Regions from separate parts of the Pararhizobium gei genome, predicted to be linked through region 3. Evidence: predicted binding sites of a transcription regulator. Region 3 holds the regulator's gene; each other region holds the start of a gene.
What was found. The regulator PhoB, encoded in region 3, activates phosphate uptake and scavenging genes when phosphate is short. The targets are predictions, from matches to a motif close to TGTCATNNANCTGTCAT.

Region 1 (7,447 bases), 1.1 Mb from region 3:
CGGCCTTCTCGCAGGTCGCGCAACCCGTGAAGCTCGTCATTCTCGATGAGCCCACCTCGTCGCTCGACGCGAGGCTTGCGACCCAGTTGCTGGATTATGTCCGCAGCTTCGTCGGGACCGGCGGATCGGTGATCTTCATTTCCCACATCCTGGGCGAGATACTGTCAACCTCCAACCGTATCGTCGTGATGAAGGACGGCAAGGTGGTGAGTGAGCGGCCGGCCGATGAATTCGACGAGCACAGTCTGGTCGCGGCCATGGGCAGCGTGGTCAAGCGGCGCGATCAAGAGAGACGCGTTTTGGACATCGCAAGCCTGACACCTCTTCTGTCGCAGCCCCCGCGTCGCGGCAAGGGTCTCGCCTTCGAGGCCTTCCCTGGTGAAATCATCGGTCTTGCCGGCCTCGGCGGGCATGGCCAGACCGATATGCTGATTGATCTCTATCTGGCCCGTACCGGCAACTGGTTGCGCGGGCGAAAAGCTGCGCTTGCCTTCGTCGCCGGGGATCGCGCACTGAACGGCGTCTTTCCGCTGTGGAGCATCCTGAAGAACCTGACGATCGCCGATCTTGCCGGCCTCTCCCGGCGGGGCTTCGTCAGCGAGCCGGCCGAAGCCAGTCTCGGAAAGGCCTGGAAAGAACGTATCGAGATCCGCACACCGGATGTTGATAACCCTATTTTGTCGCTGTCCGGCGGCAACCAGCAGAAGGTGCTGTTTGCCCGCGCGCTGGCGACGCCGGCAGCCGCGGTGCTGATGGACGATCCGATGCGCGGCGTCGACATCGGCACCAAGCAGGAGGTCTACGCCATTCTGCGGGCCGAGGCGGACAGGGGACGCACATTCGTCTGGTACTCGACGGAGATGGACGAAGTCTGCCTTTGTGACCGGGTCTATGTCTTCAACAATGGTGTGATCGTCGCCGAACTCAAGGGAGACACCGTGACGGAGAAGAATGTCCTGGCCGCTTCCTTCATGGGTGCCGCAGCATGAGGAAAGTCCTATCCTCTGATACAATCCGTCTTTTGCTACCCGCCTTGTCGCTGACCATTCTCTTGATCTCCGTCTTCTACCTGCAGCCGCGGGCCATGAGCTATATCGGACTGAACCTTCTTTTCAATCTGGCAGTACCGATTGCGCTCGCCACCATCGCCCAGATGCTCATCATGACGGTCAACGATCTGGATCTGTCGATGGGGACTTTCGTCAGTTTCGTTGCCTGTGTCGCTGCGACATTCCTGCAGGCCACTCCCGTCATTGGAATTCTCATCCTTGCCGCCTCGATTGCCGTCTATGCTGCACTTGGCATTCTGATTCATGCCCGCAATCTTCCGTCCATCGTCGTCACGCTCGGCATGAGTTTCGTCTGGAGCGGCCTTGCAGTCCTCATACTGCCAGCGCCGGGCGGGCAGGCGCCGGAATGGGCGCGGGCCGTGATGATCTCGCGACCACCGCTGGTCCCGATGGCAATCATCGCCTGCGTCATCATTGCAGCGGTCTCGCATTTCGTCATCATGCGCTCCTCCTTCGGCGTCATCCTGCGCGGCGTCGGCGGCAATGCCCGGTCCGTGGAGCGCGCCGGCTGGTCCATCCTGGGAGCCCGGGCGGCGACCTACGCGCTTGCAGCGCTTTTTGCTATTCTCGCCGGCATCTCGCTGGTGGGACTGACGACCTCCGCCGACGCCAATATCGCGCTTCGCTACACGCTTCTGTCGATTGCCGGTGTCATTCTGGGCGGGGGCGAGTTCACGGGCGGCCGGGTCTCTCCGATCGGCGCGGTTATCGGCGCATTGACGCTGACGCTTGCCGGTTCGTTTCTTTCGTTCCTGCGCATCTCGCCGGACTGGCAGATCGGCGCGCAGGGTGCGATCCTGATCGTCGTGCTGGGGCTCCGTCTGTTGCTCAATCTCCTCGAGAACCGGGGGAAGCAATGATGAAGACGTTCGCTATTTTATCGCGCAAAGCCTGGATCTGGTCTTTTGTCGCCGCCTTCGTCGTCTGGATCGCCACGCTCCTGTTTACCGGCGGTGCAGGCACAATCGGCCTCAGCCAGGCGGCGCTGACATTTGCGGCCTTCTCCATCCTTGTCGGTATCGGCCAGATGTTCGTGATCACGCTTGGGCCGGGCAATATCGATCTCTGCGTTCCTGCCACCATGACGCTTGCGGGCACAGTCGCCCTGAAATTCATGCAGGTCGATAACTCACTGATCCTGCCGGGACTTGCCGTCGCCATTGCCATCGGCGTCGCGGTCGGCATCGGCAATTATGCCCTGATCAAGCTCCTGCAGATCCCGCCGATCATCGCGACGCTGTCGATGAGCTTCATCGTCCAATCAACGGCGATCTGGACCAATCGCGGCCTTCGCATCAAACCGCCGGAAGCCCTCGCTAAATTCACCACAGCGACGACGATCGGGATCCCGAATGTCGCTCTCGTTGCCTTGATCCTCTCGGTTCTCGCTTTCATCCTCTTGCAAAAGACGGTCTACGGACGCTGGATCGCGGCGATCGGCCAGAGCATCCGCGCCGCCCGGATGGCCGGCATCCCCGTCGATGGCACGCGCTTCGCCACCTATGTCCTTTGTTCCGTTCTGGCCGCGATCTGCGGCTACCTGCTTGCCAGTTTCTCCGGCGGTGCCGCGCTCAACATGGGATCGGAATATCTGCTGATGTCGATCGCCGTCGTCGTCATCGGCGGCACGGCGGTTGCCGGCGGCAACAGCAACGTGGCCGGAATCTGGGGAGCCTCGCTTTTCATGTTTCTTGTCGTCTCCATGCTCAATACCTATGGGGCCGGCGCCGGCATCAGGCTGATCATGACGGGCCTCATCATCATTGCCGTCATCGTGGTCGCAGGCGGCCGCAATCCAAACCAACGTTAGTCCGGTCCAGTCCCATGCTTCAAACATCTCCCTACGAAGTCCATGATCCAAGATTCAAGGCGCTGTTCATCGGCAGTGTCGCGCTTGAAGAACTTTGCACCGGCTGCCGTTGGGCCGAAGGCCCGGTCTGGTTCGACGATGCGCAACACCTCGTCTGGAGCGACATTCCCAACCAGCGGATGATGCGCTGGGTGCCGGATGGCGGGGTCTCCGTGTTCCGCGCACCGTCGAACTTCACCAACGGCAATACCCGCGACCGGCAGGGCCGGTTGATTTCCTGCGAGCACGGCACACGGCGCGTCACCCGCACGGAGACGGATGGCTCGATCACGGTTCTGGCCGACAGCTATCAGGGCAGACGGCTCAATTCTCCCAACGATGTGATCGTCCGCTCGGACGACACCATCTGGTTCACCGATCCGACCTACGGCATTCTATCGGATTACGAAGGGTATCAGGCAAATCCGGAACAGCCGACCCGCAATGTCTACCGGCTGGATCCCTCCACCGGCGATCTCGCCGCTGTGGTCAGCGATTTTCTGCAGCCGAACGGCCTGGCCTTTTCACCGGACGAAACCAAGCTCTATGTCGCCGACAGCGGTGCCAGCCACGACGAAACCGCGGCTCGCCATATTCGGCTTTTTGACATCGGCCCCAACGGGTCGCTGTCGGGCGGAAGGGCTTTCTGCACGATCGATAATGGTATTCCGGATGGACTGCGCGTCGATGTGAGCGGCAATCTCTGGTCTAGCGCTGCCGATGGAGTGCACTGCTTTGCGCCTGACGGCACCCTGATCGGCAAGATCAAGGTGCCGCAGACGGTCGCCAATCTTACGTTTGGCGGCCAGCGCCGCAACCGTCTGTTCATCACGGCCACACAGTCGCTTTATGCCATCTATCTCACGACATCAGGCGCAACATGGCCGCGCTGATGAAGGCGGATTAAAGGGGCCGCCCGTCGGCTGTTGCCGGGCACAATTCAAGTTCTCCACTACTATTTTATGATGTACCCGTCCTTGCACGGCCAACGCTTTTGTGAACTTCTGGCATTGGCTACAGGATTGCCATGCGCAGTCTTCGAGGAGGAAAAATGCGGGTCGTTTTAGAGCAGCTTGAGGCGCGGCGAACCGAGGCAAGGCTCGGCGGCGGGAAAAAGCGCATCGACGCGCAGCATGCCAAGGGCAAGCTGACGGCGCGGGAGCGGCTCGAGGTTCTTCTGGACGAAGATTCGTTCGAGGAATACGACATGTACGTCACCCACCGTGCGGTGGATTTCGGTATGGCTGAACAGAAGGTCGCAGGCGACGGTGTCGTCACGGGCTGGGGCACGATCAACGGCCGGCAGGTTTACGTCTTCTCCCAGGATTTCACGGTTCTCGGCGGTTCGCTGTCGGAAACCCATGCCCAGAAAATCTGCAAGGTCATGGATATGGCCATGCGAAACGGCGCGCCGGTGATCGGGTTGAACGATTCCGGAGGTGCCCGCATCCAGGAAGGCGTTTCCTCGCTTGCCGGCTATGCCGAGGTCTTCCGCCGCAATGCCGAGGCGTCGGGCGTCATTCCGCAGATTTCGGTCATCATGGGTCCCTGCGCCGGCGGCGCTGTCTATTCGCCTGCCATGACCGACTTCATCTTCATGGTGCGCGACAGTTCCTACATGTTCGTCACCGGCCCGGATGTGGTCAAGACGGTCACCAACGAGATCGTCACGGCCGAAGAACTGGGCGGTGCGTGCACGCACACGAAAAAATCCTCCGTCGCCGATGGATCTTACGAGAACGATATCGAAACGCTGGAGCATGTGCGCTTGCTGTTCGATTTCCTGCCGGCCAACAACCGTGAGAAGCCGCCAGTACGACCGTTCCATGACGATCCGGCCCGCATCGAGATGCGGCTCGACACGCTGATCCCGGGCAGTTCCACCAAACCCTATGATATGAAGGAACTCATCCACGCGGTCGCCGACGAGGGCGATTTCTTCGAACTGCAGGAAGCCTTTGCGAAAAACATCATCACCGGCTTCATGCGGCTCGAAGGACAGACGGTCGGCGTCGTCGCCAACCAGCCTATGGTTCTGGCTGGCTGCCTGGATATTGACAGCTCGCGAAAGGCTGCCCGTTTCGTTCGCTTCTGCGATGCCTTTTCGATTCCCATCCTGACGCTGGTCGATGTTCCCGGCTTCCTGCCCGGTGTCGCGCAGGAATATGGCGGTGTCATCAAGCACGGTGCCAAGCTGCTGTTTGCCTATTCACAGGCAACCGTGCCGATGGTGACGCTGATCACGCGAAAAGCCTATGGCGGCGCCTATGACGTGATGGCCTCGAAGCATATCGGGGCGGACATCAATTATGCCTGGCCAACCGCCGAAATCGCCGTCATGGGCGCCAAGGGCGCCACCGAAATCCTGTACCGCTCCGAACTGGGCGATGCACAAAAGATCGCAGGACGCACAAAGGAATACGAGGAACGCTTCGCCACCCCCTTCATCGCCGCCGAACGCGGTTTTATCGATGAAGTGATCATGCCGCACTCATCCCGTCGCAGGATTGCGCGAGCGTTTGCCTCGCTTAAGGGCAAGCGCAAAGAGCAACTGTGGCGCAAGCACGATACGATACCGTTGTAAGGCGGGATTTTCCGATCAAAAATCGCGGTGAAATTGCCTGTCTCATTATTTGAACGGCAAGGAAATCGGGCATCGCCAGCACCCCCGTCTGTTCTGTTGCGACCGTGATGCGCTGCATGCGTGCGCGGCAGAAGAGGCCGTGCTTATCGGGCAGGCTCTTTCAGGCGGCTTCACGCTGTCGAGCCCGATGCTGCCTCTGTTCAAAACCGGCGTTTCGTTGAATTGCTTGGTCTGGCATCTGCCTGCGGTGGCTGAAATGAGAACGGTTGGAAAACTACGGCGTCATGCAGCCGTCACGGACAGACGATATTGCAGCCACATCCGCCAACGCACGATGTCAAAAGCGAGGTTTTACATGCGTCTTCTTCTTGCGGCACTCGCCGCCACGACCATTCTTACGGGCGCCGCCCATGCCACCACCGTCTATCCGCTGGACAGGGCAACGATCCTCGCCGGTTCGCCCTTCGATTTCAAGGTCGAGCTGAACGGCGTCGTGAAGCCGGAAGATGTAAAGGTCACCGTCAACGGCGAAGACTACAAGACCCTGTTCGGGTCGGATGCCGAATTCGTTGCCGATGAAAAAGGCAAGGAAGACAAAAGCCTGGGGTCAGCGCTTGTTCTGCGCGCACTGAAGCTTTCCAAGCCGGGCGCCTATAAAGTGGACGTTACCTCGGGCACCGAGACCAAATCCGTAACCTGGGATGTCTACGGCACAGCCGAAGCGCCGAAGGCGAAGAACGTCATCTTCCTTCTTGCCGATGGCTTGTCGGTGGCGCACCGCACCGGCGCGCGTCTGATGTCCAAGGGCATGACCGAAGGCAAGGCCAATGGCCGCCTGAACATGGACGATCTTGACCGCATGGCCTTCATCGGCACATCCGCCACGGACGCGATCGCAACGGACAGCGCCAACACCATGTCGGCCTACATGACCGGCCACAAGGCGGCGGTCAATGCGCTCGGCGTCTATGCCGATCGCACGCCTTCCAGCCTTGACGACCCCAGGGTCGAGACCATTGCCGAAGCTGTGCGCCGTACCTCGACGAAATCCATCGGCGTCGTTTCGACGGCGGAAATCGAAGACGCGACGCCAGCCGCCGTCGTCTCCCATACCCGCAAGCGCGCCGACAAGGCCGATATCGTCGGCATGTTCCTCGACGTTCAGCCGGATGTCATCCTCGGCGGCGGTTCCGCTTACTTCCTGCCGCAGGCGACGCCGGGCTCGAAGCGCAAGGACGACAAGGATTACATCCAGCTGTTCAAGGATGCGGGCTACGCGCTGGCGACCGACAAGACCGAACTGGACTCCGCTGCCGGCAACAACACCGGCAAACTTCTCGGCCTGTTCCACACCGGCAACATGGACACGCTCCTTGACCGCAAATTCCTGAAAAAAGGCACCGTCGACAAGTTTCCGAACCAGCCGGGCCTCGTGGACATGACTAAGGCAGCCCTTAGCGAGCTGTCCAAGAACCCGGAAGGTTTCTTCCTGATGGTGGAAGCGGCTTCGGTCGACAAGATGTCGCATCCGATGGACTGGGATCGTGCGCTGTATGACACAATCGAATTCGACCAGGTCGTTGGTCTGGCCCGCGAATTTGCCGAAAAGAACCCCGACACGCTGATCGTCGTCACCGGCGACCATGCGCATGGCGTTTCCATCATCGGCACGATCGACGACAGCAAGCCGGGTACGGAAATGCGGGAAAAGGTGGGCGTTTATGCAGAGGCCGGCTTCCCGAACTATGAAGACAAGGATGGCGACGGGTTCCCCGACAAGGTCGATGTGAGCAAGCGTCTGGCTGTCTTCTCCAACAACTACCCGGATTACTACGAAACGTTCCGCCCGAAGATGGACGGACCGTTCGAGCCGTCGATCCAGAACGAAAAGAAGGAATATATCGCCAATCCGGCCTATAAGGATATTCCGGGCGCCGTGCTGCG
Region 2 (7,447 bases), 1.7 Mb from region 3:
CACGACGCCGGCCCTTTTCGACCGGATGTTCGCCATCAACGTGCGCGCCCCGTTTTTCCTGATGCAGGAGGTGATCAAACTCATGCGCCGGGAGAAAACGGAGGGCACGATCGTCAATATTGGCTCGATGTCGGCCATGGCCGGCCAGCCGTTCATCGCCGCCTATTGCGCCTCGAAGGGTGCGCTGGAGACCCTGACCAAAAACACCGCCTATGCGGTTCTGCGCAATCGCATCCGGGTGAACGGCCTCAACATCGGCTGGATGGCGTCGGAAGGCGAGGACCGCATCCAGCGCGAATTTCACGGCGCCCCCTCCGACTGGCTGGAGGCGGCGGCGGCGGGCCAGCCCTTCGGGCGGCTGGTCGATCCTGCCGAGGTGGCGCGCGCCTGTGCCTATCTTTCCTCAACCGAATCTGGGCTGATGACGGGATCGATGATCTGTTTCGACCAGTCGATCTGGGGCGCCTATGACGGGTCACCGCATCCGGTTGCCGCTCTCTGAGCGTCCCGACATTGCCGGACGAAACGGCCGGGGCAAGCCTCAAGTTCAGTTGGTTTGCAATTGCTGGTAGCCCGGCCCGGTGGGATGCCTGAGGTCTATGGCCGATTCCTGGGCTGGAAGGAAGCTCGGGCCGACGACCCTGACCTTGCTGTTGGCGGGGTCGTAGGGGCGCTCGGCAATGATCGGCTGAACCTGCTTCTTGTCCGGCTGGCGCGTCCTGATCTGCACGATGCTCTTCTGCGACGGTGTGCTCTGGTTGGCGACAACAGGCTTGACCGGCGCGCAGCCGCATTGGCCGGGTCGGCTCACATCACGGGTCTTGTAGATGAAGGCGGTCGGCAAGTCGGCATAGGGTTCGCCTGTTGCAGCAGAGATCATCTGGTCGGCTTCTTCGGTTTCCAGCACATGGTAATAAAGCGCCGTCTCGGTGCCGGGGCAGCGCCGCTGGCAGGCCTCGGCATCGCGCTGGAAGTCCGCAGGCGAGGCGTTCGATGAAATGGGGAAAAAAGCGCCGTCGCAGGTGCGCACGCACATGGTCCGAAGATTTCCGTCATAGGCTTCGCCATCGAGGCTGAAATCGACAATGTCGCTGCTGCCGCGCAATATCGGCCGATCCTCGCCGATCGGCGGCAAATCTTCGATGATATTGCGGTGGGTTTCCGGCTGTTCTGCCGCTGCGCTTAACAACTGGTCCTGTTCGTCGGCGCAGCCGTGGGTTTCGAGCGCCGCCAGAATGCGCCGGCGGACCATGTCGGTTTCGCCGCCTGTGGCGACCTCTTCGCGACGGGCCTTCAGATCGTCGAGTTCCGCCTCCATGCGGGCGATGCTGCCTTCAATGGCAGCGCAGGCTTCCTCGTTGTAGCCATTGACGATAATCACGCTGCCGGAACTGCAGCCGAGGCTGCGGCGCTCGCTGCGCGCTTTGCGGATGTCGAGGTTCTGGCGGAAAATCGCACCGGAATAGTCCCTGAGACTGGTATTCCAGCCAATCGTCCGGGGCAAATTGGACAGTTGCGCGTTCAGCCGCTCACATACCGTCGAAGCGTCGGCTGCGGTCGTCATGACCATGACAAGCGGCGCCATCAGCACCGCCGCGCGAAGCGAACGGATCATCATATTCTCTCGCCTATCGAAAACCGGACGGAGCAAGCAGGGTTGCGCTGCATGTCCACCCGAGTTCATCATAGCGCCAATCCATGCCCGCACAATGCGCTTCGGCTTTCAGCGTTAACGCGAGAGCCGGATAATTTTTGTGCGTGGCGGAAGTGCCGCAACGCCGGCACCGGTGGCTGGAACAGACCGGGCAGCCACAGGGACCGCCCGGAAGAAATCAAGCCGGGTAGGAGGCTTCGACGACGGCAAGGGCCGCCATGTTGACGACACCGCGCGAGGTCACCGACGGCGACAGGATGTGAGCGGGCAACGCCGTGCCAAGCAGAATCGGGCCGACATGAAGGCTGTCCGTCATGGTCTTGACGACGCCCAGCGTGATATTGGCGGCGTCAAGATTGGGGAAGACAAGCAGGTTCGCCTCGCCGTGCAGCGTGCTGTCTGGCATGACCCGCTTGCGCAGGATTTCGGATATGGCGGAATCGCCATGCATTTCGCCGTCCGCCTCCAGATCCGGCGCCAGTTCCCGCACCAACTGTATGGCCCGGCGCATCTTGAAGGCGCTCTCTGAGTCCCGTGATCCGAAATTCGAATGCGACACAAGTGCTGCGCGCGGCGTTATGCCGAAACGGCGGATTTCCTGTGCAGCCATCACGGTATTCTGGGCAATTTCCTCGGCCGTCGGGTTGAAGGTCACGTAGGTATCGGTGAGGAACGTCGCGCCGCGCTGGGAGATCAGAAGGCTGAGTGCGGAGAAGTCGAGAACGCCGTCGCGTTTGCCGATGATCTGGGAGACCGCGCGCAGATGGGCGCTGTAGCGGCCTTCGACACCGCAGATCAGGGCGTCGGCGTCGCCGCGGCGAACGGCAAGCGCGCCAATCACCGTCTGGTTGGTTCTGACGATGGTTCGTGCGGCTTCCGGAATGACTCCGAGGCGGCCGACCAGCGCGAAATATTCATCGACGTAACCGCGATAGCGGGGGTCTCCTTCGGGGTTGACGACTTCGAAATCGACATCGGGACGGATGCGCAACCCATAACGCTTGAGGCGCGTCTCGATGATCTGCGGGCGACCGATCAGGATGGGACGGGCAGTGCCTTCCTCGAGAAGCACCTGGGCGGCGCGGAGAACGCGCTCGTCCTCGCCTTCGGAAAAGATCACGCGGTTTTTTTGCGCATTCTTGGCGGCGACGAAGATCGGCTTCATGATGAAGCCGGAGCGGAAGACAAAGCGGTTGAGCTGATCCAGATAGGCGTCGAAATCAGCGATCGGCCGGTTGGCGACGCCGCTTTCGGCCGCAGCCTTCGCCACGGCCGGCGCGATGCGCAGGATCAGCCGCTGGTCGAAGGGCGAGGGGATGAGGTAGTCCGGGCCGAAGACGGGGGTTTCGCCGGAATAGGCGCGGGCGGCGACGTCCGACGGTTCTTCGCGGGCGAGCGCCGCGATGGCGCGCACCGCGGCCATCTTCATCTCCTCGTTGATCGTGCGGGCACCGCAGTCCAGCGCGCCGCGAAAGATATAGGGGAAACACAGGACATTGTTGACCTGGTTGGGAAAGTCGGAGCGGCCGGTACAGATCATCGCGTCCGGGCGGGCAGCGCGGGCAAGCTCCGGCATGATCTCCGGGTTCGGATTGGCGAGCGCCATGATCAGCGGTTTTTCCGCCATCTGCACGAGAAGCTCGGGCTTCAGCACGCCGGCAGCGGACAGGCCAAGGAACACGTCGGCACCGGCAATGCTGTCGGCGAGAACGCGGTTGTCGCTGTCCTGGGCATAAACCGACTTCCACTCGTCCATCAGCACTTCGCGGCCGATATAGACGAGGCCTTCGAGGTCGTGCACCCAGATGTTTTCGCGCCGCGCACCAAGTGTGACGAGCAGGTTGAGGCAGGCAAGCGCCGCAGCACCCGCGCCGGATGCGACGATCTTCGCCTTGGCGATATCCTTGCCGGCTAGCTCCAGACCGTTCAGGACGGCCGCCGCGACGATGATCGCCGTTCCGTGCTGATCGTCGTGGAAGACGGGAATATCCATCTTTTCGCGAAGACGGCGCTCGACCTCGAAACATTCCGGCGCCTTGATGTCTTCCAGATTGATGCCGCCGAAGGTCGGCTCGAGCGCCGAAACGACATTGACCATCTGGTCGACCTCGGGCGCATCGATCTCGATGTCGAAAACATCGATGCCGGCGAATTTCTTGAACAGGACGGCCTTGCCCTCCATCACCGGCTTCGAGGCGAGCGGACCGATATTGCCAAGGCCGAGAACCGCCGTTCCGTTGGATATGACGGCAACCAGATTGGCGCGGGCCGTGTAATCGGCAGCTTTCGACGGATCGTCGCGAATGGCGAGGCAGGGTGCCGCCACGCCCGGCGAGTAGGCGAGCGCCAGGTCGCGCTGGTTCCCCAGCGGCTTGGTCGGCTGGATCTCGAGCTTGCCGGGGCGCGGATAGCGATGAAAGAACAGGGCTTGCTCGTCCAGATCGCCGCTTGCGGGAACCGTGGGGTTCCTGGTTTTGTCGCCACTGCTCATGATCGTGTTCCTCGCTTGTCGTGGCGGCTCTTTTTGCACGAAAATTTCGTGGCGTATAGTTTCGAACGGTCGGTTCGCGAGCGGTTGCAGTCCTGTCCGGCGCAAAGCATGGCGGCGCGCGCGCGCCGGCTGTCATTCTCCTGAAACAAGAGTCTGATTTTGACAGGATCGAAACAAGCCCGACAGACCCGTGAGGCAACATGACCGAGAAAGATCAAGCCGTCAGCCGCTTCAGGACAATCTTCATATCAGACGTTCATCTGGGATCGAAAGCTGCAAAGACGGACTATCTCCTCGATTTCCTGCGCGTCACCGACGCCGAGACCATCGTGCTGGTGGGCGACATTGTCGATGGCTGGCGCCTAAAGCGCAGCTGGTACTGGCCGCAATCCTGCAACGACGTCGTCCAGAAACTGTTGCGCAAAGCGCGCAAGGGAACCCGAATCATCTACATTCCCGGCAATCACGACGAATTCCTGAGGGATTTTCCCGGCGTTCATTTCGGCGGCATAGAGGTTGCGCAGCGCTATATTCACGAGAGCGCCGATGGCTTGCGATATCTCGTCCTGCACGGCGACGAGTTCGACGTGGTGGTGCGCAATGCGCGCCTGCTCGCCTATCTCGGCGACTGGGCCTATGACACAGCGATCGTCATCAATATCGGCCTGTCGGCGATCCGCCGGCGGCTCGGCATGCCCTATTGGTCGTTTTCGGCCTGGGCTAAGCTGCAGGTCAAGCATGCCGTCAACTTCATCGGCGAGTTCCAGCGCGTCGTCGCCGAAGAGGCGCGTAAAGAAAACGCCGACGGGGTGATCTGCGGCCATATTCATCACGCAGTGATCGAGGATATCGACGGGGTTCGCTACATCAATACGGGCGACTGGGTGGAAAGCTGCACGGCTGTGGTCGAGCACCACGACGGGCGCATGGAATTGATCACCTGGCGGCAGTTGAGCGGTGTCGCCGCCGCGCCCGACGAGGGCGTTGCCATCGACACTTTGCTGGCACGGGCACTTTCGCAACAGGCTGCTTAAAAATCCGCCTTCCGGGCTGTCGTGAAATCTCGCTTATGGTGCGGCTTCAAGTCGTCGTGGTAATCGTCGGGCTTCGTTCATAGGTCCCTTCATGATTCCCGCGTCTCCGCCTTCCTATCGCGAGGATGCGCCGGCTTATTTCGTGCCGCGCATTGCCCTGCTTTTCTGTGCGCCGTTGATCGTCAATGGCTTTGCAATGCCGTATTTTCCGGTGTGGCTGAGTACGCTGTCGTTGAACGATCTGGAAATCGGCATCATCCTGTCCGTGCCGATGTTCGTGCGCGTGGTGACCGCTCCGCTGGTCGGCGTCCTTGCGGACAGGATCGGCGAGCGCGCGGAAGTGCTGATCTGGTCGGCGGTTCTCTCGTTTTTCACGGCGCTTGCGCTGTTCGTTTCCCCCAGTTTCTGGTGCGTGCTCATCATCTATGCGCTGCAGGGCGCGGTTTACTCGCCCTATGTGCCGATCGTCGAGGCGATCGCGCTGACCGGTGTGCGGCGCTGGGGTTTCGATTACGCGATGATGCGCCTGTGGGGATCGATCGCCTTCATCGGTGCGACGATGCTGGGCGGCGCCTTGATCGGCATCTATGGCGGCGGGATGGTGCTGCCGGCCATGGCGGGCGGCTTCGCGCTGATGATCCTGCTCACCTTTCTCGCCCCGCGCGTCGGGCGCCCGCGCCGTCCCTCGACACTGACGACCCTGACCGAGGCGCCGCCGAAAGCACTCAGAAAACCCGATCTGCAACTGCTCCTGGTTGGCGTGACGCTGATCAACGGCAGTCATGCGATGCTGTTCGCCTTCTCGGCTATCTACTGGCAGCATATCGGCTTCAGCGGCACCGAGATCGGGCTTCTCTGGAGCGCCGGCGTCGCTGCCGAAGTCGCAATGTTCTTTTGCGCCCGGATGATCATCCGGCGCTTCAGCCTGTGGACGATGATCTTCACCGGCTGCTGGCTTGCCGTCGTCCGCTGGGTCATTTTCCCGATGGATATCGGCTTCTGGGGTTATTTCGCGCTCCAGTGTTTTCACGCCTTTACCTATGCGATCATGCACACGGGGATGCAAAACATGCTGGTTCAGCGCGTGCCGGAGGAGCAGGAGGCCTCGGCGCAGGGGCTCTATTTCTTCTATACTGGGGTCTTCACGGCGATTTTCACCTTTACCTCGGGCTATTTCTACACCCGCTTCGGCGTGGACGGGTTCTATTCCATGTCCGTCGTCGCCCTGGCCGGATGCGGCGCCGCTTTGGCCGCCTGGATGCTTCAGCCCCAGAGATCCGGACGCGGCGGATAGACCAGCGAGGCATCGTAGCGCAGGCCGGGTTCCCGGTCGCGGGCCAGAAGCAGCGGGCCGTCGAGATCGACGAAATCCGCGCCCTGAGCCAGAAGCACGGCCGGCGCCATGCCCAGCGACGTTCCGACCATGCAGCCGACCATGATCTTCAGGCCAAGCGCCCGGGCGGCGTCCCGCATGCGCAACGCTTCCGTGAGGCCGCCGGTCTTGTCGAGCTTGATGTTCACCGCGTCGTAGAGCCCTGCGAGTTCCGACAAGTCGTCGGTCTTATGGACGCTTTCGTCGGCGCAGACCGGAACGGGGCGGGCGATGGAGGCCAGGGCCGAATCGCGCCCGGCCGGAAGCGGCTGCTCGATCAGCGCGATGCGCGTTTCGACACAGACGGCGAAATGCGCGGCGATATTGTCCTCGGTCCAGCCCTCGTTGGCGTCGAGAATGAGGACGCTGCCGGGCGCTGCTGCGCGCACGGCGCGGATGCGGGACGTGTCGTCGGCGGTTCCCACCTTGACCTTCAAAAGCGCCCTATGGCTCTGCGCCGCCGCCTGTGCCGCCATGATGTCGGGCTCACCGAGCGAGATCGTATAGGCGGTCGTCAGGGGCAGGGGATCGGAAAGCCCGGCCAGTGCGAAGGCGGGGCGGCCGGTGGATTTCGCGGCGAGATCCCAGAGCGCGCAATCCACGGCGTTGCGCGCCGCGCCCGGATTCATGGCCGCCAGCAAGCCCGGCCTATCGATACCTGCTTCGATTGCGACGCGGGCGGCCTCGATTTCCGCCACCACGCTATCGATTGTTTCGCCGTAGCGGCCATAGGGAACGCATTCTCCCCTGCCGCTATTATTGCCAGTTCCGATCTCACAGGTGACGACCGAAGCGGAGGTCTTGCTGCCGCGTGAAATTGTGAAGCTTCCCGCGATCGGGAAATGTTCGACGGCTACTTTAAGCGAGCTTTTCATCGGCCTCTCCTGTGGCAAGCT
Region 3 (7,447 bases):
CAGCACCTTGGCAGTGTCGCCGATCGTTTCAGCCCGTCCGAGCTGCATTTCGGTGCCGGACAGAAACAGGGTCTCGCCGCCGAGCTGGCGCATGCCGACATCGAAAGAGACGCGGGTTCGCGTCGAAGGCTTTTCGAAGATCATCGCCAGCATCTTGCCGGCAAGCGGCTTCTCCGCGGTGCCTGCCTTGGTCGCCGCCTTGCGGATGCGGGCGTCGTCTATAATCGCCCGGAGATCTTGCGACGTCATTGCGGAAAGATCGAGAAAATGTCTGGCCATTCTAATTCGCAGTCCTGTGTTTCAGCGGAGGGAACGATACTCAGGCGAAGGCCTGTCGTCGTTCCATGGTCAGCTGTTCGGCGGCGCGTTCAAGCCGTGCCAATCCCTCCCGCGCCTCCTGCGCCGTCGTTACGAGCGGCGGAAGCAGGCGGATCACGTTTTCACCGGCCGGCACCGCCAGCAAATGTTGAGCGCGGATCGCCTTCAGGAGATCGGCAGACGGTATCTTCGCCTTGATGCCGAGCATAAGTCCTTCGCCGCGAATTTCCTCTATGATGTCGGGAAAGCGATCGGCAAGCGAGGCAAGGCCCTGGCGGAGGACCAGCGTTACGTCGCGGACATGCGTGAGGAAATCATCGGCAAGAACGATGTCAAGAACAGCATTGCCGACCGCCATGGCGAGCGGATTGCCGCCGTATGTAGAGCCATGCGTTCCGGCGACCATGCCGGATGCGGCCTCTGCGGTCGCAAGGCAGGCTCCGAGCGGAAAGCCTCCGCCAATCCCCTTGGCTACGGCCATGATGTCGGGAGTAATGCCGGCGCTTTCATGGGCAAACAGCTTGCCCGTGCGGCCAATGCCGCACTGAACCTCGTCCAAAATCAGCAACAGGCCGTATTCGTCACAGAGAGACCGCAGTTCCTGCATGAATTCCTTTGGCACGACGCGGATACCGCCCTCCCCCTGAATCGGCTCGATCAGGATGGCCGCCGTTTCTTCGGTGATCGCATCCTTCAGGGCAGACATGTCTCCGAAAGGCACCTGATAGAAGCCGGGCGCCTTGGGACCGAAGCCTTCGAGGTATTTTTCCTGACCGCCGGCAGCGATGGTCGCAAGCGTCCTTCCGTGGAAGGCGCCTTCGAAGGTAATGATATGAAACTTTTCCGGGTGCCCTTTCGAGAAGTGGTACCGCCGCGCCGTCTTGATGGCGCATTCCAGCGCCTCTGCACCGGAATTGGTGAAGAAGACCTTATCCGCGAAGGTCGCTTCCGTCAGCCGGCGGCTGAGGCTCTCCTGCCCCGGTATCTCGTAAAGATTGGACAGGTGCCAGACCTTGTCGGCCTGATCCTTCAATGCCGAAACGAGATGCGGATGCGCATGGCCGAGTGAATTGACCGCGACGCCGGCTGCAAAATCGAGATAGCGGGTACCGTCTTCCGCAATCAGCCAGACGCCTTCACCGCGTTCGAACCGCAAGGGTGCACGGGCATATGTGTCATAGAGCGGCGTGGCTTGGGCCATGGCGCAGGTCTCCTCAATCATCGCGGTGATTGCTTAGCGTTGGCGAAGGGGCCGTCGCCGGCCCTCAGGAAATCAAAATGCCGCCTTTCGGCGGCGGCGCCACTATCTTCATTCCGCAATGCAATGTCAACAAATGCAAGCTTTTCGGACGCGAGGACGGCCGTGCGGTTACAGGTTTTTTTCCAAACTTGGTGCTTGCAAAAAGGCCACGCATATCAAGCAAGTTGGGGAAAACCTGAAAATCGATTCGGTCGGATTCGCGGGACTCTTGTCAGGGAGTCCCACGGGCTCTACCTTAATATTTAATTACTAGAACGCATGCGGCGGACCTAGTCACCAAAAGTGTTATCGCGTTTCAGCTTCGGAGTCTGTCCGGAGCTCGGTGGAGGATTCGGCCATCACCAACGCTGTGAATGGAGAGATGACCATGAACTGGACTGACGAGCGGGTCGAAAGACTGAAGAAGTTATGGTCTGAAGGATTGAGCGCAAGCCAGATCGCTGCACAGCTCGGCGGCGTCAGTCGCAATGCGGTGATCGGCAAAGTGCACCGCCTATGCCTGCCCGGCCGCGCAAAGGCAGGCGGCAGCACAACGACCGCCACACGCACTAAGCGCCCGGCGCCAGTCATCGCTCCCCGTCCCCAGGCATACACCACCTCAACGCGTCCAGCCGCCCGACCGATGACACGTCAGGAAGACGCCGCCGTCATGGCGCAGGACGCCGAAATCGAAACTGTCGAACAGTATAAGGAAGCTCCGGCGGGCAATGTCGTGCTTCCCATGTCGCGCCGCCTGGTCCTGACGCAGTTGACCGATCGAACCTGCAAATGGCCGATCGGCGATCCGATGAAGGACGAGTTTCATTTTTGCGGCAACGATTCCCCGGACACGTCGCCCTACTGCACCTTCCATGCCAAGCTCGCCTATCAGCCATCGGCGGAACGTCGCCGGACACGGTGAAAAGAACAATTTGAGCCGATATCAGTCCTGCCGATGACCTCTGCAGGACTTTTTCGTTTCTGGTTGCCTCAGGCACAGTTTGAAAACTATGGTATCGCGGGAATGATCTGTAGAAAGGCTGCGTCAGCCGGAGACCCAAGATGCCGTCCACCGAACTGTTGCTCACCTTTTTCGTCACGACGGCGATCTTCGCGTATATTCCCGGTCCGGCAATGTTGTATGCGGCGGCCCAAACCATGGCGCATGGCCGCCGTGGCGGGATGCTGGCGTCGCTCGGCATCCACTTGGGCTGCTATGTTCATGTGGTGGCGGCTGCCACAGGGCTGTCGGTGCTGTTTCATGCCGTCCCCATGCTTTACATGGTGGTCAAACTGGCCGGCGCCGCTTACCTGATCTGGCTCGGTATCTCGTTGTTCAGGAGAAAAACCGAGGGGGAAACGGCGCTGCCCGCGATAGGGCCTAAGTCCGGACGCCGCGCTTTCATCGAGAGCATAACGGTCGAAGTCCTCAACCCGAAGACCGCGATATTTTTCGTCGCTTTCCTGCCGCAGTTCGTGGATGCATCCGCGACGCTGCCGGCCTGGGCGCAATTCCTCGTTCTGGGGACGATCGTCAACCTGATGTTTTCATCGGCAGACATCGTCTGCGTGCTTATGGCCGGCGCCCTGACACGCCGTCTTCGCAGATCGAACGGGGTGCAGCGGCTTGTACAAAAGCTTGGCGGCGGCATTCTTGTCGGTCTCGGTGCCCATCTCGCGCTTCAGCGAGGCTGACACGTGCGGACCGCGGTGACCATTTGCGATCAGCTTTCCAGGGAATAGCCTGCGCCGCGCACCGTTCGGATGACATCCTGCATGTTGGAGAAATTCAGCGCCTTTCGCAGACGTCCGACATGGACATCCACGGTGCGCTCGTCGACATAGATATCGTGTCCCCAGACGCCGTCCAGCAACTGGGATCGCGAAAAGACCCGGCCAGGAGAGGACATGAGGAACTCGAGCAGGCGAAACTCCGTCGGTCCCAGCCGGACTTCGCGGGTCTTGCGGTGGACGCGATGGGTTTCGCGGTCGAGCTCGATGTCGCCGCATTTCAGCAGCGTCGAGAGAACCTCGGGCTTGGCCCGGCGGAGCATCGCCTTGACGCGGGCCATGAGTTCCGGCGTCGAAAACGGCTTGACCACATAATCGTCGGCACCTGTCGCCAGGCCCCGGACCCGCTCGCTTTCTTCTCCGCGCGCGGTCAACATGATGATCGGCAGACGCTCGGTTTCGGAACGCTGTCGCAATCTGCGGCACAATTCTATGCCGGACACGCCCGGAAGCATCCAGTCCAGGATGAGAAGATCCGGCAAGCGCTCCTGCAGGCGGATTTCGGCTTCGTCGCCTCGATTGATGGTATCAACCTCGAAGCCTTCGGCCTCAAGATTGTATCGCAGGAGAACGCTCAACGCTTCTTCGTCTTCGACAACGGCAATTCTCGGCAGCATGGGGTCTCAACTCCTTGACGCCCGGCGCTCACAGCAGGGCTGTCACGCGGACGGCTCCTGGCCGTCCGCGCCGCATAAGTAGGAACTTACTTACATTTTAACCGGCGCTCGATCAGTTGCCGATTGCGCCGACCGTATTGGCGGTATCGTCCTTTGGACGCTCGCCAACCGGTTGCGCACCGGTCGCCATGTAAAAGATTGTCTCGGCGATGTTGGTCGCATGGTCGCCGATGCGTTCGATGTTCTTTGCGCAAAACAGCAAATGCGTGCACGGCGTGATGTTGCGCGGGTCTTCCATCATATAGGTAAGCAATTCACGGAACAGGGATGTGTAGATCGCATCGATCTCGTTGTCCCGTTCGCGAATGCCGTTGGCCTTTTCCGGAGAGCGCGACGCATAGACGTCGAGCACTTCCTTGAGCTGCATCAGCGCAAGTTCGGCAAGATGCTCGAGCCCGCGTGAAAGCTGGCGCGGCAGGCTTGCATTTGCTACGGCAATGACGCGCTTGGCGTTGTTCTTTCCCAGATCGCCGACACGCTCGAGATCGGCCGCGATCCGGATGGATCCCATGATTTCCCTGAGGTCGGCTGCCATCGGCTGGCGCTTGGCGATGGTGACGATTGCCTTGTCGCCGATCTGCCGCTCGGCCTCATCGAGAATGACATCATCCGAGATGACTTTCTGAGCCAGCGAAAGATCGGCATTCACCAATGCGCGAACCGATTCGGCGACCATCTGCTCGGCAAGCCCGCCCATTTCGGAAATGCGGCGCGTAAGGTATTTCAGGTCGTCGTCATAGACGGAAACAATATGCGTAGACATGGTTGGTGTTCCTTGCGTTCACAATCCAGATGAGGTGCGGGGCTCAGGCATCAGCCGAAGCGGCCCATGATGTAATCCTGGGTGCGCTGGTCATCCGGATTGGTGAACATCTTGTCGGTATCATTTTCTTCGACGAGGTTGCCCAGATGGAACATGGCGGTCCGCTGGGAAACGCGCGCAGCCTGCTGCATCGAGTGGGTGACGATGACGATCGTGTAGTTGGCCCGCAGTTCGTGGATCAGTTCCTCGACCTTGGCGGTCGCGATCGGATCGAGCGCGGAGCATGGCTCATCCATCAGGATGACCTCCGGGCTGACGGCAACGGCGCGCGCGATGCACAGGCGCTGCTGCTGACCACCGGACAGACCGGTGCCGGATTCATGCAGGCGATCCTTGACCTCGTTCCAGAGACCGGCCTTCTGAAGGCTGCTTTCGACGATCTGGTCGAATTCGGCTTTGGTGCGGGCGAGACCGTGGATCTTCGGACCATAGGTGACGTTTTCGTAGATCGATTTCGGGAACGGGTTCGGCTTCTGGAAGACCATCCCGACGCGGGCGCGCAATTCGACAACGTCGATGGTCTGATCGTAAATATCGCCGTCATCGAGCATGATCTTGCCGGTGACCCGGCAGCTGTCGATCGTGTCATTCATCCGGTTCAAGCAACGCAGGAAGGTCGACTTGCCGCAACCGGACGGGCCGATCAGGGCGGTGACGGTGTTTTCGCGGACGTTGAGGTTCACATCGAACAGCGCACGCTTTTCGCCGTAATAGACCGAAACGTCCTTCCCGGTCATTTTGTAGGGAACGTTACTCATCTTCTGGTCCAGCGCCTTTTCAACTGCTGCTTCTGACATCATGTTCATGTTTCTACCTCACTACCAGCGACGCTCAAAGCGACGCCGCAACAGGATTGCTCCAAGGTTCATGACGACGAGGAAGATCAGGAGAACCATGATCGCACCCGAGGTCCGTTCGACAAATGCACGTTCGGCTTCGTTCGCCCACATATAGATCTGCACCGGCAGCGCGGTGGACGGCTCCATCGGAGAGCCTGGATAATCGACTACGAAGGCGACCATGCCGATCAGGAGCAGCGGCGCGGTTTCGCCGAGCGCATGCGCCAGACCGATGATCGTGCCGGTGAGCACGCCGGGCATGGCGAGCGGCAGGACGTGATGGAAGATGGTCTGCATCTTCGAGGCGCCAAGCCCGAGAGCCGCTGCCCGGATCGACGGTGGCACTGCCTTCAGCGCAGCGCGGGTTGCAATGATGATCGTCGGAAGCGTCATCAGTGTCAGCACCAGGCCGCCGACAAGAGCCGCCGAGCGCGGCATGCCGGCGAAGTTGATGAAGATCGACAGACCGAGAAGACCATAGACGATCGACGGCACGGCGGCGAGGTTGTTGATATTGACCTCGATCAGATCCGTCAGGCGGTTCTTCGGCGCAAACTCTTCCAGATAAATGGAGGCCGCGACGCCGATCGGCAGGGCAAGCGCCAGAACGATCAGCATCATGTAGAGCGAACCAAGCGCGGCGACGCCAATACCCGCAGCCTCAGGCCGGCTGGATGCGCCATAGGTGAACAGGCCTGTGTTGAACTGCTTGGCCATGGCGCCCGTTTCGGTGAGCGTCTTCATCCAGGCGATCTGCTGGTCTTTCACCTTGCGGTTGGCTTCGGCAACCGTCAGATCGATCTGGCCTTTGTTGGCGCTGTCGATATTGCCTTCCGCGAGCAGCGACACATCGACCGTCGTGCCGATCACGGCCGGATTTGCGACGACGATGTCGCGCAACTGGGTGCGGGCACTCGCCGAAACCATGTCGGTCGCCTGCTTGACCAGCGCACGATTGCTCGGATCGATGTTCAATGCCTTCACGAGCGCATCGCGCACCAGGAGCGGATAGTTAGCCGTCATCAGCTTGGCGGGGTTTGCGCCACGCTCATTCTTCGGATCGATGATCTGCTCGGAAAACTCTATCGGCAACGTGATCGAGGTTTGCAGAAAGGCGGTATAGCCCTTGGAGACGACGGTCCAGAGAAGCAGGAAGAGGAAGAACAGGCCGATCAGGATGGCTGCGACGCCGTATGCCCTGAACCGGCGTTCTGACGCGTAACGCCGTTTGATGCCGATGTCTCGTCTTGCCTGTATTGGGCGCGTAAATGTGGACTGTACGGGGGATGTGATGTCGGTCATTCGTACTGTTCCCGATATTTGCGCACGATGTAGAGTGCATAGATGTTGAGGCAGAGCGTGATGGCGAACAGGGTGATGCCGAGCGCGAAAGCCACCAGCGTCTGGGGCGAGTTAAACTCGAGGTCGCCCGTCAGCTGGTTGACGATCTTTACGGTCACCGTCGTCATCGCCTCGAAAGGATTAAGCTGCATGCGCGCGGCAACGCCGGCGGCGAGCACCACGATCATGGTTTCACCGACGGCACGCGAGGCCGTCAGGAGAAGCGCGCCGACGATGCCGGGAAGAGCGGCCGGCAGAATAACGCGCTTGATGGTTTCGGACCGTGTCGCACCAAGGCCGAGCGAACCATCGCGCAGCGAGCCGGGCACCTGCGTGATGATATCATCGGACAGCGACGACACGAATGGGATGAGCATGATGCCCATCACAAGGCCCGCAGTGAGAACGCTCTGGGCCT
Region 4 (7,447 bases), 1.1 Mb from region 3:
CGCGTCGGCGAAGTCCTGCGCGAACTGGAGCCGGAAGATCTGGTAAAGTTCGGCCTCATCCCGGAATTCATCGGCCGTCTGCCTGTCCTGGCGACGCTTGAGGATCTGGACGAACCGGCACTGATCCAGATTCTGTCGGAGCCGAAGAACGCGCTGATCAAGCAGTACCAGCGCCTGTTCGAGATGGAAGATGTGGAGTTGACATTCCACGAGGATGCGCTGCGCGAAATCGCAAAGCGCGCCATCATCCGCAAGACCGGTGCCCGTGGCCTGCGTTCGATCATGGAAAAGATTCTGCTCGACACCATGTTCGAACTGCCGACGCTGGAGGGCGTCCGCGAAGTCGTGATCTCGGACGAGGTGGTCAAGGGGTCCGCCCGCCCATTGTATATCTATTCGGAACGTGCGGAAGAAAAAGCCAACGTTTCGGCTTGATCTCCTCTTCAATAAGTCAAATGAGGGCCCGCCATGTGCGGGCCTTTTTCATGAGGCAGCTTGTGATTCGTGCACCTTCCAGGCCATTGAGGCGTCCGAAGATCGGCCGGAAAACGAATGTTTCCCTTGCGCGAGGCGACACGGGGGAATCCGGATCAAGACATGAAATCTGCGATTGCTAAACGCAGCCAACAACGCGATTATAATACGATTCCACGGTTGGAGCGGCAATGTTTTCGCGTCCGCCGCAAGGTACGCGACAGTCTGGGGGCGTCTACTGCGCGCATGCCGATACGCTCGCATGTCTATCGTCGGCAAAGGGTTGAAAACAGACGTTACGCACTCCACCTGACAGTGGAAGAAATGATGGCCGGAAGCGCCCTTGAACGCTTCGGGTAACGCGCCCGGCAACGGGACGGAAAGGAAATGACATGACGAATAAAACGTCTCCGGCGATCGAGAGCGCGACATACCCAGTGTTGCCGCTGCGCGACATCGTGGTGTTCCCGCATATGATCGTGCCGCTGTTCGTCGGCCGTGAAAAATCGATCCGCGCGCTTGAAGAGGTCATGGGGACCGACAAGCAGATCATGCTTGCGACCCAGATCAATGCAAGTGATGACGATCCCGATCCATCCGCGATCTACCAGATCGGGACGATCGCCAATGTGCTTCAGCTCCTGAAATTGCCGGACGGGACAGTGAAGGTTCTGGTCGAAGGCCGTTCACGCGCCGAAATCGACGGCTATACGCCGCGTAGCGATTTCTACGAGGCCATGGCCCATGCCCTTGCAGAGCCGGAGGAAGATCCTGTCGAGATCGAGGCGTTGAGCCGCTCGGTGGTTTCCGAATTCGAGAGCTATGTGAAGCTCAACAAGAAGATTTCGCCTGAGGTCGTCGGTGCTGCCAGCCAGATCGAGGACTATTCGAAGCTGGCCGATACCGTTGCGTCGCATCTCTCCATCAAGATCGTTGAAAAGCAGGAAATGCTGGAAACGACCAGCGTCAAGTTGCGCCTTGAAAAGGCGCTCGGCTTTATGGAAGGCGAAATCTCCGTTCTCCAGGTCGAAAAGCGCATCCGGTCGCGCGTCAAGCGCCAGATGGAAAAGACCCAGCGCGAGTACTACCTCAACGAACAGATGAAGGCGATCCAGAAGGAACTCGGCGATGGTGAGGAAGGCCGCGACGAGATGGCCGAACTTGAAGATCGCATCGCCAAAACCAAGCTTTCCAAGGAAGCCCGTGAAAAGGCTGACGCGGAAGTCAAGAAGCTGCGCCAGATGAGCCCGATGTCGGCGGAAGCCACCGTCGTTCGCAACTATCTGGATTGGCTGCTTGGCATTCCCTGGTCGAAGAAGTCCAAGGTCAAGACTGATCTTCACCACGCGGAACAGGTTCTCGAACTCGATCACTTTGGCCTCGACAAGGTCAAGGAGCGGATCATCGAGTATCTGGCGGTTCAGGCGCGCTCGCAGAAGATCAAGGGCCCGATCCTGTGCCTCGTCGGTCCTCCGGGCGTCGGCAAGACCTCGCTTGCCAAATCGATCGCCAAGGCGACCGGCCGCGAATATATCCGCATGGCGCTTGGCGGCGTTCGCGACGAAGCCGAAATCCGTGGTCACCGCCGCACCTATATCGGTTCGATGCCCGGCAAGGTCATCCAGTCGATGAAGAAGGCAAAGAAGTCCAATCCGCTCTTCCTGCTCGACGAGATCGACAAGATGGGCCAGGATTTCCGTGGCGATCCGTCCTCGGCTCTCTTGGAGGTGCTGGATCCGGAACAGAACTCGACCTTCATGGACCACTATCTGGAGGTCGAATACGACCTCTCGAACGTGATGTTCATCACCACGGCGAATACGCTGAATATCCCGGCGCCGCTGATGGACCGCATGGAAGTGATCCGGATTGCGGGATACACGGAGGAAGAAAAGCTGGAGATCGCCAAGCGGCATCTGCTGCCGAAGGCGATCGCCGACCACGCGCTGCAGCCGAAGGAGTTCTCGATCACCGACGGTGCTTTGTCGACCATCATCCAGACTTACACCCGCGAAGCTGGTGTGCGTAGCCTTGAGCGAGAACTGATGAAGGTTGCCCGCAAGGCCGTGACCGAAATCCTGAAAGGTCGCACCGACAAGGTCGAAGTCACCGCTGAGAACATCAACGACTATCTCGGTGTTCCACGCTACCGCCACGGCGAAGCGGAACGCACCGACCAGGTCGGTGTTGTTACGGGCCTTGCCTGGACGGAAGTCGGCGGCGAACTGCTGACGATCGAAGGTGTCATGATGCCTGGCAAGGGCAAGATGACGGTGACCGGCAATCTGCGTGACGTGATGAAGGAATCGATTTCCGCGGCTGCGTCTTACGTCCGTTCGCGGGCGATCGACTTCGGCATCGAGCCGCCGCTGTTCGACACGAGCGACATCCATGTGCACGTGCCGGAAGGTGCGACGCCCAAGGACGGTCCTTCGGCCGGTGTCGCCATGGCGACAGCGATCGTCTCGATCATGACCGGAATCCCGGTCGACAGGAATGTGGCAATGACGGGTGAAATCACTCTGCGTGGCCGCGTGCTGCCGATCGGCGGTCTCAAGGAAAAGCTGCTCGCGGCGCTTCGCGGCGGCATCAAGAAGGTGCTCATCCCGGAAGAAAACGCCAAGGATCTGGCGGATATTCCGGACAACGTGAAGAACAATATGGAGATCATTCCGGTTTCGCATATTGGCGAGGTCCTGAGCCATGCCCTGACGCGCGTTCCCGTCGCCATCGAATGGGATCCGTCCAAGCATAAGGTTCCGGTTGCTGCGGTCGATGCGGTTGACGACACGGGAACGTCGATCGCGCACTAGGCTTTGACGTGCACGTCAATCGGTAGCATCGCCGGCATAACGGGCGGTGTGAAAGATAAACAGTGGAAGACCGGCAGTGTTGCCGGTCTTTTTTTTGAAAAATGACCCGCAAAGCCTTGCATTCCATGGCATTCGGCGCAATTGGGTTGGTCAAGGCGGAGGTGGCGTCTATGTTGCCCCCGGCTTGAAGATTTGAGTCGTTTCAAACCAATATGAAAGGGTGGAAACATGAACAAGAATGAGCTCGTATCAGCCGTTGCTGAAAAGGCCAACATCACCAACAAAGAGGCATCGACTGCAGTTGATGCCATTTTCGAAGTGATCCAGAGCGAATTGAAGAACGGCGGCGATGTGCGCCTCGTGGGCTTCGGCAATTTCTCCGTCAGCCACCGCGAAGCCTCGAAGGGCCGTAATCCTTCCACCGGCGCCGAAGTCGACATTCCGGCGCGCAATGTGCCGAAGTTCTCTGCGGGCAAGGGTTTGAAGGACGCTGTCAACTAAAGATCGCGGCCCATCAACGCTAGCCGCAATGCCGGCGCTTTATGGACGTGCAATCGAGGCCCGGTTTTCTGGGCCTCTTTTTTTGTTCCGCAGTTTGGCTTCGCGCTCTCGACGCAGTGGCTGTCACGCGGCTGTTACACTGCAGGACCACAACGCCTCCGTATTCATTTTCCCCGGAGGATTCCCGTGAAGACCTTTTCATTGACCGCAACGCTCGCGGCGCTGCTTGCTGCATCGACGGCCACAACCGCCGGCGCAGAGCCTGTTTTCAACCGTATCGCCTCCTTCGCGGTTGCGGACAATCTGCCGGCCACAGCCGGCAAATCGACCGTTACATCGGCGGAGATCATCACCGCCAGCGAAGACGGCAACACCCTCGTCTATTCCGATAGCCCCAACAAGGCGATCGGCTTCATCGACATCACCGACGCGAAAGTCCCCAGGGCTGGCGGTTCCGTCAGCTTTCAGGGTGAGCCGACATCGGTAACGATTGCCGGTGGCAAGGCGCTTGTCGCCGTCAACACCCGCGAAAGTTTCGTCAAGCCCTCGGGTATCGTCGCTCAGGTCGATCTTGCTGCGAAGACCATCGACACGACCTGCGATCTTGGCGGTCAGCCGGATTCGATTGCGCTCAACAAGGACAAGACGATCGCCGCGATCGCCATCGAAAACGAGCGCGACGAGGAGGTCAATGACGGGGACATTCCCCAGATGCCTGCGGGCGACCTCGTTCTTCTGTCTCTCAAGGATGGCGTTATCGACTGCGGTTCGCTCAAGCATGTTGTCCTCACCGGTCTTGCCGATGTCGCTGGCGACGATCCGGAGCCGGAATTCGTCGCCTTCAACGGTCAGGACGAGGTCGCTCTGACGCTTCAGGAAAACAACTACATCGTCATCATCGACGCCAAGACGGGCACCGTGAAAACTCACTTTTCGGCCGGCAGCGTCGATCTTGAAGGCGTTGACACCAAAAAAGACGGCGCCCTCAAGTTTACCGGCGAGATGAAAGACGTCGCCCGCGAGCCTGACGCCGTCAAGTGGCTGGACGATAACCGCCTCGTCGTTGCCAACGAAGGCGACTGGAAGGGCGGCTCCCGCGGCTTCACCATCTTCGACAAGACAGGCAAGGTACAGTACGAAAGCGGCGCAAGCTTCGAGCGCGAGATTGCCAGGATCGGACACTATCCGGACAAGCGCAACAAGAAGGGCGTCGAGCCGGAAGGCCTGGAAGCCGCCAGGTTCGGCGACGATAACCTGTTCTTCGTGATGGCCGAGCGTGCCTCGGTCGTCGGCGTCTACAAGGATACAGGCGCGGAACCGCAACTGCTGCAGATCCTGCCCTCGGGCATTTCACCGGAAGGCGCCGTGGCCATTCCCGGTCGCAATCTGTTTGCCACGGCCAACGAAGCCGATCTGGTCGAAGATGGCGGCGCCCGTTCGCATGTCATGATTTATGAGCGTGCGGAAGGCGAAGCGGCCTATCCGCAGATCGTTTCCACCGAAAAGGACGGCGAACTGATCGGCTTTGGCGCACTGTCGGGTCTCGCAGCGGTCAAGGACAAGCCGGGCATTCTCTATGCGGTCAACGATTCGGTCTATGCGTCGCAGCCGACGATCTTCACGATCGATGCGACGGCGAAGCCAGTCAGGATCACCGACGCCCTGCGCGTCACGCGCAATGGCGCGCCTGCCCAGAAGCTCGATATCGAAGGCCTGACGCCGGATGGCGATGGCGGTTTCTGGCTCGCCTCAGAAGGTGACGCCGACAAGCTTTACAGCCATGCCATCGTGCAGGTGAACGGCAAGGGCGAGATCCAGAAGGAAGTTGCCATTCCCGCCGAGCTGCGTGCCGGCGAGAAGCGTTTCGGTTTCGAAGGAATAACCAGCATTGGCGAAGGCGATGAGCAGGTGCTGTGGATGGCCGTTCAGCGCGAATGGGGCGATGATGAAAAGGGCTTCGTGAAGCTCGTTTCCTACAAGCCCTCGTCGAAAGAGTGGGGCGCCGTGCGCTATCCGCTCGAAAAGACGGAGAGCGGCTGGGTCGGCCTGTCGGAAATCACCGTTTACGGCGATTATGCCTATGTCATCGAGCGAGACAATCTGATCGGCAAGGCTGCAAAGCTAAAGAAGATCTATCGCGTGGCACTGGCTGATCTGAAGTCCGCCAAGCTTGGCGGCGACCTGCCTGTCGTCAAAAAGGAAGAGGTCCGCGACCTGATCCCCGACCTGACGTCGTTTGGCGGCTTCGTGGTTGACAAGGTTGAAGGCTTTGCGGTCGATGCCGCCGGCACCGGCTATGTCGTCACCGACAATGACGGTGTCGATGATTCCTCCGGGGAAACGCTGTTCTTCCAGATCGGTACGATGAACGCGATGTAATTTTGCGCTGTGCCGGTAACGGAAAAGGCCGGGGCATGATGCTCCGGCCTTTTCCATGAACTTTTAAGGGATGAAGCACGTGTTACTCGGCGGCAATCTTTTCGCCGGCGCTGTCTCTGCGCAACCGGATATCATCGACCTTGGCGACGAGGCGACTGGCGATATCCTGAAGCTGGTCGAGCTGCTCGTCATCCAGAACCGAAAAAATTTCGTCGATCAATTGCTTGCGGGGGTGTTCTGCAGCCTCCAGAACTACGCGCCCGACATCCGTGATGGACACGATCTTTGCCCGGCGATCGACGGGATCCGGCCTGCGCAGAACCAGCTTGTCGCGCTCCAGACCGTCGATCGCTTCCGTGACGGTGCGTGGCGCGAAATTCAGCGCGTCGGCGATGTCCGTCGAGCGGCAGGGGCCGAGCTTGCTGAGAAAACAGAGAAACTTGCTGCGTGCCAGAGATACGCCTTCCTCCGTCATCGTCTCGTTGATGAGCCGGTGGACGCGGTGGTAAAGCTCGAAAAGCTTGTCGGAGACTTCGCAGGGCTGCTTCATGAATCTCATATGTATATAATGAGGGGCCATGTCAAATGCCTGGGGCGAGCCGATTGACAAAAGTCGCCGATTGGCCATACCGGTGCGCCGAGCTGAACTTTCCATGCGGGAAAACGCTGATGAGGCGGCACTTCCGCCGTCGAGCGGCATTGACGCGGATGTCAAAGAGAGGCCATGTTCGGCCCATGCCTTTCCGCTTCGTTCATACTGCCGACCTTCACCTCGATTCCCCCTTGCGCAGTCTCGCCTTGAAGAACGCCGATCTGGCCGAACTGGTTCGAGGCGCGACGCGCACGGCGCTGTCGCGGATTGTCGATCTCTGCCTGTCCGAAAATGTCGATGCGCTGCTGATTGCCGGCGATCTCTATGACGGTTCCCAGACCTCGATGAACACCGCGCTGTATCTGGCATCTGAACTCAGGAGGCTTGAGGCGGCCAGCATCCGCGTGTTCGTCATCCGAGGCAATCACGATTCCCAGTCCTCCATCAAGAAGGAGTTGACGCTTCCATCCAATGTTCATCTCTTTTCGGGTCGGGTGAAGCCGATAGCTGCAAAGACGCTCGGGAATGGCCGCGAGGTTTACATCCACGGCGTCGGCTTCGACAATCATCACGCGCCCGATAGCCTGCTTCCGTCTTTCAGCGCAGGAGTCGCCGACGCCATCAATATCGGCATGCTGCATACGAGCCTTGCCGGCAGCGCCGGCCACGACCCTTATGCACCCTGCAG

Region 1: the regulator PhoB is predicted to act here: its motif matches at 5,784-5,800, upstream of PY308_RS19710 (alkaline phosphatase).
Region 2: the regulator PhoB is predicted to act here: its motif matches at 4,276-4,292, upstream of PY308_RS12455 (UDP-2,3-diacylglucosamine diphosphatase).
Region 4: the regulator PhoB is predicted to act here: its motif matches at 3,910-3,926, upstream of PY308_RS09130 (esterase-like activity of phytase family protein).

What each region holds. Positions count from the first base shown of each region.
Region 1 covers NZ_CP119409.1:4,073,442-4,080,888, reverse strand. Annotated here, with positions in the region: gene PY308_RS19735 (ATP-binding cassette domain-containing protein) at 1-989, shown strand, start outside; gene PY308_RS19730 (ABC transporter permease) at 986-1,930, shown strand; gene PY308_RS19725 (ABC transporter permease) at 1,930-2,880, shown strand; gene PY308_RS19720 (SMP-30/gluconolactonase/LRE family protein) at 2,895-3,812, shown strand; gene PY308_RS19715 (acyl-CoA carboxylase subunit beta) at 3,971-5,503, shown strand; gene PY308_RS19710 (alkaline phosphatase) at 5,859-7,447, shown strand, end outside.
Region 2 covers NZ_CP119409.1:2,540,506-2,547,952, reverse strand. Annotated here, with positions in the region: gene PY308_RS12470 (SDR family oxidoreductase) at 1-502, shown strand, start outside; gene PY308_RS12465 (DUF2865 domain-containing protein) at 548-1,618, opposite strand; gene PY308_RS12460 (NADP-dependent malic enzyme) at 1,833-4,145, opposite strand; gene PY308_RS12455 (UDP-2,3-diacylglucosamine diphosphatase) at 4,346-5,179, shown strand; gene PY308_RS12450 (MFS transporter) at 5,271-6,473, shown strand; gene dgcA (N-acetyl-D-Glu racemase DgcA) at 6,443-7,426, opposite strand.
Region 3 covers NZ_CP119409.1:796,279-803,725, reverse strand. Annotated here, with positions in the region: gene argF (ornithine carbamoyltransferase) at 1-279, opposite strand, end outside; gene PY308_RS03765 (aspartate aminotransferase family protein) at 320-1,519, opposite strand; gene PY308_RS03760 (GcrA family cell cycle regulator) at 1,947-2,480, shown strand; gene PY308_RS03755 (LysE family translocator) at 2,621-3,253, shown strand; gene phoB (phosphate regulon transcriptional regulator PhoB) at 3,283-3,966, opposite strand; gene phoU (phosphate signaling complex protein PhoU) at 4,079-4,789, opposite strand; gene pstB (phosphate ABC transporter ATP-binding protein PstB) at 4,840-5,655, opposite strand; gene pstA (phosphate ABC transporter permease PstA) at 5,668-6,990, opposite strand; gene pstC (phosphate ABC transporter permease subunit PstC) at 6,987-7,447, opposite strand, start outside.
Region 4 covers NZ_CP119409.1:1,880,623-1,888,069, forward strand. Annotated here, with positions in the region: gene clpX (ATP-dependent Clp protease ATP-binding subunit ClpX) at 1-435, shown strand, start outside; gene lon (endopeptidase La) at 867-3,287, shown strand; gene hupB (DNA-binding protein HupB) at 3,516-3,788, shown strand; gene PY308_RS09130 (esterase-like activity of phytase family protein) at 3,975-6,167, shown strand; gene PY308_RS09135 (MarR family winged helix-turn-helix transcriptional regulator) at 6,250-6,717, opposite strand; gene PY308_RS09140 (metallophosphoesterase family protein) at 6,903-7,447, shown strand, end outside.